DNA from 3 places in the Gottfriedia sp. NPDC056225 genome. Region 1 is predicted to be linked to each of the others. Evidence: riboswitches for the same ligand, from Rfam matches in the RefSeq annotation. Region 1 holds a riboswitch; each other region holds the start of a gene.
What was found. A riboswitch is a leader RNA that binds a small molecule or an ion and turns the genes downstream of it on or off. The one in region 1 is predicted to bind thiamine pyrophosphate.
Positions count from the first base shown of each region.

Region 2: linked by a shared signal. The riboswitch ahead of thiD (bifunctional hydroxymethylpyrimidine kinase/phosphomethylpyrimidine kinase) and the one ahead of thiC (phosphomethylpyrimidine synthase ThiC) in region 1 are both predicted to bind thiamine pyrophosphate.
Region 3: linked by a shared signal. The riboswitch ahead of ACFCYN_RS15060 (ABC transporter substrate-binding protein) and the one ahead of thiC (phosphomethylpyrimidine synthase ThiC) in region 1 are both predicted to bind thiamine pyrophosphate.

Region 1 is NZ_JBHJTJ010000003.1:132,252-135,536, reverse strand. It holds gene ACFCYN_RS04035 (hypothetical protein) at 60-230, opposite strand; gene thiC (phosphomethylpyrimidine synthase ThiC) at 246-2,024, opposite strand; TPP riboswitch at 2,158-2,272, opposite strand; TPP riboswitch at 2,508-2,617, shown strand; gene ACFCYN_RS04025 (thiamine phosphate synthase) at 2,707-3,285, shown strand, end outside.
Region 2 is NZ_JBHJTJ010000001.1:109,655-112,939, reverse strand. It holds gene ACFCYN_RS00595 (FTR1 family iron permease) at 1-809, shown strand, start outside; gene ACFCYN_RS00590 (hypothetical protein) at 799-1,173, shown strand; TPP riboswitch at 1,293-1,404, shown strand; gene thiD (bifunctional hydroxymethylpyrimidine kinase/phosphomethylpyrimidine kinase) at 1,540-2,346, shown strand; gene cytX (putative hydroxymethylpyrimidine transporter CytX) at 2,339-3,285, shown strand, end outside.
Region 3 is NZ_JBHJTJ010000022.1:53,482-56,766, reverse strand. It holds gene ACFCYN_RS15070 (RrF2 family transcriptional regulator) at 1-9, shown strand, start outside; gene racE (glutamate racemase) at 109-900, opposite strand; TPP riboswitch at 1,129-1,238, shown strand; gene ACFCYN_RS15060 (ABC transporter substrate-binding protein) at 1,327-2,316, shown strand; gene ACFCYN_RS15055 (thiamine-binding protein) at 2,344-2,619, shown strand; gene ACFCYN_RS15050 (ABC transporter permease) at 2,619-3,285, shown strand, end outside.

The DNA.
Region 1 (3,285 bases):
AACCTATAAACAAAAACAAACCTCCAAATCGGGGTTTGTCTTTGTTTTATTTATCAAAATTACCAGCACAAACTTTCAATTAAACTGCATTTTAAGCATTCTTGTATCGTATCTTTCTTCTGAAATTCGTGCTCACAATTTGTTTGAATGGTTTTCAGTTCTATTTTTAACTGATTCATATTTTCTTCTAATTGCTTTATTTCTTTTTTGATTCCTTCTACCCTATTCATATAAGGCTCACACCCTTATTGATAGATTTCTCCGCCGTTTTTTCTAAATTCTAATGCTTTTTCTTTCATTCCTTCTTCAATGGTTGATTCATTTTGAAGTTCTTCTTGTTTTACTATATCTCGAATGTCTTGTGAGATTCTCATACTACAGAATTTTGGACCACACATTGAACAAAAATGGGCTGTTTTAGCTCCCTCAGCAGGTAATGTTTCATCGTGGTATTCAATTGCTCTTTCTGGATCAAGAGAAAGATTAAACTGATCACGCCATCTAAATTCAAATCGAGCTTTTGAAAGTGCATCATCTCTTTTTTGTGCTCCAGGATGACCTTTTGCTAAGTCAGCTGCATGTGCTGCTATTTTATATGTGATTACCCCTACTCTAACATCTTCTTTATTTGGAAGACCTAAATGCTCTTTCGGAGTTACATAGCAAAGCATCGCTGTACCAAACCAACCAATCATTGCTGCACCGATTGCTGACGTTATATGATCATAACCAGGCGCAATATCTGTCGTTAGTGGACCTAATGTGTAAAAAGGTGCTTCTTGACAAATTTCTAATTGTTTATCCATATTCTCTTTAATTAAATGCATTGGAACATGTCCCGGTCCTTCAATCATAACTTGAACGTCATGTTTCCAAGCAATTTTTGTTAGCTCTCCAAGTGTTTCTAATTCCGAAAATTGTGCTTCGTCATTTGCATCGGCGATCGAACCTGGGCGCAAGCCATCTCCTAAAGAGAATGTTACGTCATAGCGCTTCATTATTTCACAAATTTCCTCAAAATGGGTATATAAGAAATTCTCTTTATGGTGAGCTAAACACCACTGAGCCAATATAGAACCACCACGAGATACGATTCCTGTCACTCGTTTTGCAGTTAATGGAATGTAACGCAATAGTACACCTGCGTGAATCGTAAAGTAATCTACTCCTTGTTCAGCTTGCTCGATTAGAGTGTCTCTAAACACTTCCCAAGATAAGTCTTCTGCAATTCCATTTACCTTTTCAAGTGCTTGATAAATTGGAACTGTCCCTACTGGTACCGGAGAATTTCGGATAATCCATTCACGTGTTGTGTGAATATTTTTTCCGGTTGAAAGATCCATCATCGTATCGGCTCCCCAGCGAGTAGCCCATGTCATTTTTTCTACTTCTTCTTCAATTGAGGATGTAACGGCTGAGTTACCTATATTGGCGTTTATTTTCACATGAAAATTACGGCCGATAATCATTGGCTCACTTTCCGGATGATTAATATTTGATGGAATGACAGCTCTTCCTCTTGCAACTTCATCTCGAACAAATTCAGCTGTTCTATTTTCTCGAATTGCAATAAATTCCATTTCAGGTGTAATAATACCTTTACGTGCATAATGCAATTGCGTAATATTTCCGTTATCCTTTGCACGCAATGGTTTTCTTTTTAAACCTTTAAAGATTTCAACCTCATGTTTATCTGATTCTTTTTTATATCCATTATCTTCAGGCTTTACTTCACGCCCTACATATTCTTCAACATCATTTCGCTCAATCACCCAGTTTTGTCCGATCGGCTTAAGCCCCTCGCGAATATCAACTGAGGCAGATGAATCTGTGTAAGGTCCACTTGTGTCATATACTCTAACTGGTGCATTTTCTTCTTCGCCAAAAGTACCAGTTGTTGGACTTAATTGAATCTCACGCATCGGCACTTTAATATCAGATCTAGATCCTTCAACATAAACCTTTTTACTACCAGAAAAACTAGACATGATGGAAAAATTCATTTCATTTACAGAATTGTTCATTGATTTCATTCCCCTTTTTAAATGATTAAAAAAGGACGAAATCCAATCCATTTTAAGCATGAAAAAAGCCGGATCTTAAAGTTAAGACCCGGCAAAATGTTAGCAAAACTACATTAACGATTAGACTTCATTAATGAGAAATTTCTAACTTCCCCACGCTGGTATGAACCAGATCAGGTCCTGAGGGTTAAGAAACTTAAATGTGTTTCTCTCTCAGCCCAACTAATTGGACACCCCTAGTCAAACGATTAAATTGTTCACACTAAATATAAACCCACAAGTTTAAAATGTAAATGCTTTTATTTCCTAAATTTTTACAGGAATGTTCATTTCAAAAAATTATTAGCATTTTTAATACTCGCTTAAATACTTGATTTCATTATGCTTCAAGCCCAATTTATGGTAAATATTTTGACTCGTAAAAAAAATTTTAGTATTGAATATTATTTTTTATATGCTATGCTAAGATTAATTTTCATACAGATTCATCACTAGGGGATCCCTTGATAAGGGCTGAGAATAGAGTAGTTACTTTTAAACCCTTAAAACCTGAACAGGCTAGTACCTGCGTAGGAAAGTGGCGCATTCTCTATTTATTTTGTGTGCAATGTAACCACTTTCTTTTTTTAGGAAAGTGGTTTTTTTTGTTTGAAAAAATTTTGTTAATGAAAGAGGCTGGAGCATGGAACTTATTGCAATTACAGATGATCAGCACTCAATCGAAGTACTTGCTTCCAAAATTATTCAAATAATCGATGTAGTTGACTATGTACATATTCGCGAGAAATCAAAAAAAGCGATCGAAATAATCTCACTCTTAAATCTATTAAAAATGAACAAAGTGGATATGAAGAAAATCGTTTTAAATGATCGTTTAGATATTGCTATTTTTGCAAATCTATCAAATATACACTTACCGGGACATGGACTCCCTCTTGTTGATGTAAAAGAATATTTTCCTAACTTACGAGTAGGAAAATCAGTCCACACGCTTACTGAAGCAATCCTAGCTGAAAGTGATCAGGCTGATTATGTCCTTTACGGTCATTGTTTTGAAACAAAGTGTAAAGCCGGTCTAACTCCAAATGGGATTGAAATCATACCCGAAATGAAAAAAACTCTGACTATACCAATCTACGCAGTAGGCGGTATATTGCCTGAGCATATCCAATTTTTGAAGGAGAACAAGATTGATGGGATAGCTGTAATGTCTGGAATCTTCTCTTCTCGAAACCCACTAGATGCTGCGCTGCAATATTTT
Region 2 (3,285 bases), on a different contig from region 1:
TAGATGCTATTACAATTCTACTTCGAGAAGGATTAGAAGCATTACTAGTAGTTGTAGCATTACTAGGTTTTATTAAAAAGTCTGGTCAAGAAAAGAAAAGTAAGTGGATCTGGTTTGGTGTTGGTACTGGTTTAGGCGTCAGTATTATACTAGGTGTTATTGTAAATATCTTATTCTCAGCAGGTGCTTTTGGAAGCAATAACTTCTTGATTGCAGGCTGGACTGGAGTATTTGCGGCTGTCATGCTTTTATATATGAGTTACTGGTTACATAGCAAATCTAATACGAAGCAATGGCAACAATATATTAAAACTAAAAGTGATAAAGCATTAAATACGGGTAGCCTATTATCTTTAGCTATTCTTGCGTTTTTAGCAGTGTTTCGCGAAGGAACTGAAACAGTATTATTCTTTATTGGAATGGCTTCATCAATTAAACTATCATCTTTATTAATAGGAATTGCGTTAGGGTTTGCTATTTTAGCAATACTGAGCTTCTTAATATTAAAGGTTGGCTTAAAGATTCCAATGAGACCGTTTTTCCTTGTTTCTAGTATTTTAATGTTCTACTTATGCTTTAAATTTGCGGGTATGGGTATTCACGGTTTACAACTTTCAGGATTACTTCCTGCTACCCAAGCTCCTATTCCAACAATAGATTTCTTTGCAATCTATTCTACTTGGGAGAGCTTTGTACCACAGATGTTCTTGTTACTAATAGCTTGTATAACTGTTATTTATAATAGATTCTCGAATAAAAATAATAAAAAAAGTAGTAAAAATTCGGAGGGAACGAAAAATGTTATCTAATAAAAAATTGATCGCGGCAATGGCTCTAGGACTATCTTTAACTTTATCTGCATGTGGAACGAACACAGACAATGCAATTAAATCAGGATCTGACGATATGATCAAAACGATTTCTGAACTAAAAACACAAGTTTCGAATAATGATGAAGCAAAGGCGAAAGAAAGTGGAGGATCACTTGAAAAATCATGGGAAAAATTTGAAGACTCTGTAAAAGATAAAGACAAAGCTTTGTATGAAAAAGTTGAAACTCCACTTCATATTATCGAAGCGGGAGTAAAAGTTTCTCCATTGGATGCAGATACACTTAACCAAGCCGGTGACGAACTAGAAGGCGTATTAAAAGAAGTAAAAGATTTAAAATAATAAATGTTAAAGCCTCTCAACTAGTATTAAGAGAGGTTTTTTCTAAATAAATCTGGTCTAAATACTTGAATAAAGTATAAGGATTAATTAAGATGATAAAGTAATCAAATTAAATAATTGAATAGTACTAGGGGTGCCGTAAATGGTCGGCTGAGATTAAGACACGAATAGTCTTTAACCCTTTAACCTGATCTGGATAATGCCAGCGTAGGAAAGTGAACGGTAGAATACATTTTTGTATTCATAACATTGATTTGTTCGAGCACAAGTCCTTATGGGATTTGTGCTTTTTTGTATTTAAAATCAAGTTTCATCTTCTATCTGTAAGATCAAAAGAGTTCTATTCATTAAATAGGGGGAAGAACATTGAAGAAAGTATTAACAATAGCCGGCTCTGATTCAAGTGGTGGTGCTGGAATTCAAGCAGATTTAAAGACGTTTTCAGCTCATGGTGTTTTTGGAATGAGTGTAATAACAGCAGTAACTGCTCAAAATACGCAAGGAGTGTTTGCTGTTCAAGATATGACACCAGAGATTATTGCGAGTCAATTAGATGCAATATTTACAGATATCGAAGTAGATGCAGTAAAAATTGGTATGGTATCACAAATCGATACGATTAAAGTAATTGCTGAAAAACTAAAGGAATATAGACCAAAGCATATTGTAGTTGATCCAGTCATGGTTTCTAAGAGCGGGTTCGACTTACTAAGCCCGGATGCAAAGGAAGCTTTAATTCAAGAATTAATTCCGTTAGCAACTGTTATTACACCGAATCTTCCTGAAGCAGAAGTTATTACTGGAAGAAAAATTACGACGATTGAAGAAATGAAAGAAGCTGCTATACAAATTTATTCATTAGGTGCAAAAAACGTCCTTGTAAAAGGTGGCCATTTAGAGGGTGAAGCAACAGATATTTGCTTTAATGGTGAGGAGTTTACTAGCTTTAATAGCGTTAGAATCAATACAATTAATACTCACGGTACTGGATGTACTTTATCTTCAGCAATTACATCTAATTTAGCGAATGAACTTGAATTAAATGAGGCAATTAGAGAAGCAAAAAACTATATAACATTAGCGATTCAACATTCCTTCTCAATCGGAAAAGGAGTAGGTCCTGTCCATCACTTCTACTCTTTGTATGAAAAGGCAGGAGTTCAACATGTCTAATCAAAATGCAAAAATGACAAAGTGGAATTTTACGACACTTTGGTTTGGTGCTGCGGTATCAGTAGCGGAAATCATGACAGGGGCATTAATAGCTCCATTAGGTTTTACTAAAGGTTTAACAGCTATTTTAGTAGGACATTTAATAGGAACACTTTTACTTGTATTAGGTGGTGTAATTGGCTCTCAGCAAAGATTAACCGCAATGGAATCAACAAAAATTTCATTCGGTAGCTATGGTAGTTACTTGTTTTCAATTTTAAATGTATTACAGTTGCTTGGTTGGACGGCAATTATGATTTTAACAGGAGCTCGTTCAATCAATATAGTCACAAAAAATGATTATCATTTTAATCACCTTTGGGTTTGGTGTTTAGTAATTGGAGTGCTAATAGCAATTTGGTTGTACTTTGGGCAAAATGCTTCAAAAAAACTTAATAGTATGGCCGTTTGTTTGCTATTTGTTTTAACGATTGTATTATGTTTTGTTATTTTTAAAAGTGATAAAATTCTTTCTCAGCCAAGTACTTCAGGATTATCTTTTGGCGAAGCAGTTGAATTATCAGTCATTATGCCACTATCATGGATTCCATTAATTAGTGACTATACTCGATTCGCGAAAACTACAAAAGACGGGGCAATTGGTAGTTTCATAGGATATATGTTTGGAAGTTCATGGATGTATATTATTGGGCTTGGGGCAGCATTAGCATTTAATGAAGTGGATCCAGTAGCTGTATTAATGAGTGCAAATTTAGGTTTATTCGCAGTTGGTATCGTTGTTTTAGCAACTGTTACAACAACCTTCATGGATGCTTATTCAGCTGGGATATCAGTTACAACCATCTTTCCAAAGCTAAATGGAAAGCATATAGCGTTGATCGTTACAGCAATTGGAACAATATTAGCGGTGATTTTCCCAATTGAAAAATATGAAGGATT
Region 3 (3,285 bases), on a different contig from region 1:
AAAGATTAAATTTGATTAAATTGATGAGCGTTTGCAATTTAAAAATACAAAAACCAACAAATGTTTACTTTGTTGGTTTTCTTTTTTATTGAGTTCACTTTAGAACTCTTATAGTTTTATATGTTTTACATTTTCCAAAGGCTCTTGGAACAAAGAGGAAGCTATTTTACTAAAAACGATTGGATCTCCAGTTGTATAAAATTCATGTATAGTGTTTTCGGAATTAGATAAAATATTTTGTTGATCGAGTATTGCACTGACTTCTAATGCTGTTTCATCGCCGGAGCTGATGAGCTGAATAGAAGGACCCATCACCTTTTGAATGATTGGGCTTAATAAAGGGTAGTGCGTACATCCAAGTATTAGTGTATCAATAGTTGAATCTAAAAGTGGGGTAAGAGTTTGTTTAACAATCTCAAATATTTCAGGTTTATTGTAGTCCCCATTTTCGACGATTCCAGCAAACTCTGGACAAGCCAAACCTTTAATTATCACTTTGTCATTAATTCGTTTTAGTGCGCCATGATAGGCTTTACTATTTATAGTAGCATTCGTACCAATTACACCGATTTGATCGTTTTGTGTTAATTTTATTGCAGCTCTGGCACCAGGGTGCACAACACCTATTACTGGGATTTGAAGTTTTTCTCTCATTTCACTTAATACTACTGAAGTGGCAGTATTGCAGGCGATGACTAACATTTTTATGTCTTTTTCTAAAAGAAAATTAGTCATTTCCCAAGTGAATTCCCTGATCTCCTCATATGGTCGTGATCCATATGGACATCTAGCAGTATCGCCTAGGTATACTATATCTTCCTTAGGTAATTGTCTTATAATTTGTTTGGCAACTGTTAAGCCCCCAACTCCTGAGTCTATGACTCCGATTGGTTTATTCAAAAAATCCCCTCATTTTAATCATAATTTGATGATGTAGTATATTCGATATTCAAGTAAGATTTTACTATAAGAAATGATATTTTTGTTTAATAATCTCATTTAAAATATGACAAAATCTTATCGTTAAATAGCTTGTATTAACAGACTATTAAAACAATTAAACGTAGGTTAAAAATAGTTCGTAAATTCAATCATTATCTGTTATATTTATGATGAAAAGTTTATATGAGAAAAATGTGGAGGTGCCAGTGTTGCTGGCTGAGATAACATCCTTAAGATGTTGACTCTTAGAACCTGATCTGGGTGATGCCAGCGTAGGGAACAGTATCTCTTTTTAGATATGTTTTTTACAGCGCATTAACGTCCGGGTTACTATCCGGGCGTTTTATTTTTGTATAAACCAAAAACAAAAGGGAGTATTAGTAAATGAAAAGATTAGTAGTTTTTTTAGTAGCTATTTGTTTAATGTTAACTGGGTGTGGTCAAAGTAAAACCGCGACTAGTGGAAAGAGCAAGCAATTAAAAAAGGTGACAGTCGTACTAGATTGGACACCAAATACAAATCATACGGGGCTATTTGTTGCGAAAGAAAAAGGATATTTTAAGGAACAAGGCCTTGATGTAGATATTATTAGTCCAGGAGAAACAGGAGCAGATCAATTAGTTGCTTCAGGTAAAGCGGATTTTGGCGTTTCTTATCAAGAGTCAATTACACAGGCTAGAGTTCAAAATGTACCAATTGTTTCAATTGCAGCAGTTATTCAACATAATACTTCTGGTTTTGCATCGCCTGCGAAAAAAGAAATTACGTCTCCAAAAGATTTCGTTGGAAAAACATATGGTGGATGGGGTTCACCGGTTGAAAAAGCCGTTTTAAAATCACTTATGTCAGAAGAACATGCGAATGTTAATAAGTTAAATATCGTTAATATGGGCGATGCTGATTTCTTTACAGCTGTAAAAAGAGATATCGACTTTGCTTGGATTTATCAAGGATGGACAGGTATTGAAGCTGAGCTTCGTGGAGAGAAGTTAAATATGATTTATTTAACAGATTATAGTAAAAAACTAGATTACTATACGCCAGTATTAGCTACAAACGAAAAAATGATTAGTAAAAACCCGAAAGTAGTAAAAGCGTTTGTTGCCGCTGCATCAAAAGGATATAATTTTGCGATTGATAACCCGAAGGAAGCTGCAGCGATTTTACTTAAAGATAATCCAGATCTAGATAAAAATTTAGTAGAAAAAAGCCAAGAGTGGTTAGCATCTAAATATAAAGACGATGCAAATCGTTGGGGTGAGCAAAAGTTAACGGTTTGGAAAAACTATGCAGATTTTTTAGCTGAAAATAAATTATTAGAAGGTAAATTTAAGCCAGAAGAAGCTTTTACAAATGAATTCTTACCAAAATAAGGAGGAGTAAAATTGAAAACTACATTAATGAGTGTTCAAATAATACCAAAAACAAATAATATTGAGGATGTCATTCCCGCAGTCGATGAAGCGATTAAAATTATTGATGAATCAGGTGTGAAATATCAAGTACAGCCATTGGAAACAACAATGGAAGGTGATTTGAATGAATTATTACAAGTTGTTCAAAAAATGAATGAAAGAATGATCGAAATAGGTTGCCATAATGTTATAACTCAAATGAAAATCCTTTATCAACCACAAGGGATTACAATGGATGTGTTAACGGAGAAGTACCGTTAATGAAACGAAAAAATATGAAAGGATGGCAGCCATTTGTTGTCATCCTGCTTTTTTTAATCTGTTGGCAGCTCAGTATTAAAATTTGGAAAATAGAGCCTTGGCTATTGCCAGGACCAATTGCAATCTTTAAAGAAGGAATTCATTCTTTGGATTCTATACTTCCACATATAACATCTTCAATTCAATTAACGATTATCGGATTGTTAATAGGTAGCTTGCTTGGACTTTTAATAGCATTTCTATTGCATTTAATACCAGGTGTAAAGAAAGCTTTTTATCCATTATTAATTCTTTCGCAAAATGTACCAATTATTGTATTAGCACCACTTTTAATTATTTGGTTCGGGTTTGGTGTACTGCCAAAATTAATCATTATATCGCTCGTGTGTTTTTTCCCCATAACTGTTTCAGCATTGGATGGATTTCGACAAACACCAAGTGAGTTAATAAATTATATGAAAATGGCAGGAGCATCCAAAGCACAAATTTTTTGGAAAGTTGAATTTCCGTTTTCTCTACCTTCAATCTTTTCAGGCTTAAAGATTTCAGCTACATATAGTGTAATGGGAGCAGTAATATCAGAATGGCTTGGAGCAAAATCAGGAATTGGAGTATATATGACGCTAGCTTCATCGTCATTTAGAACAGATCGAGTATTTGTTTCCA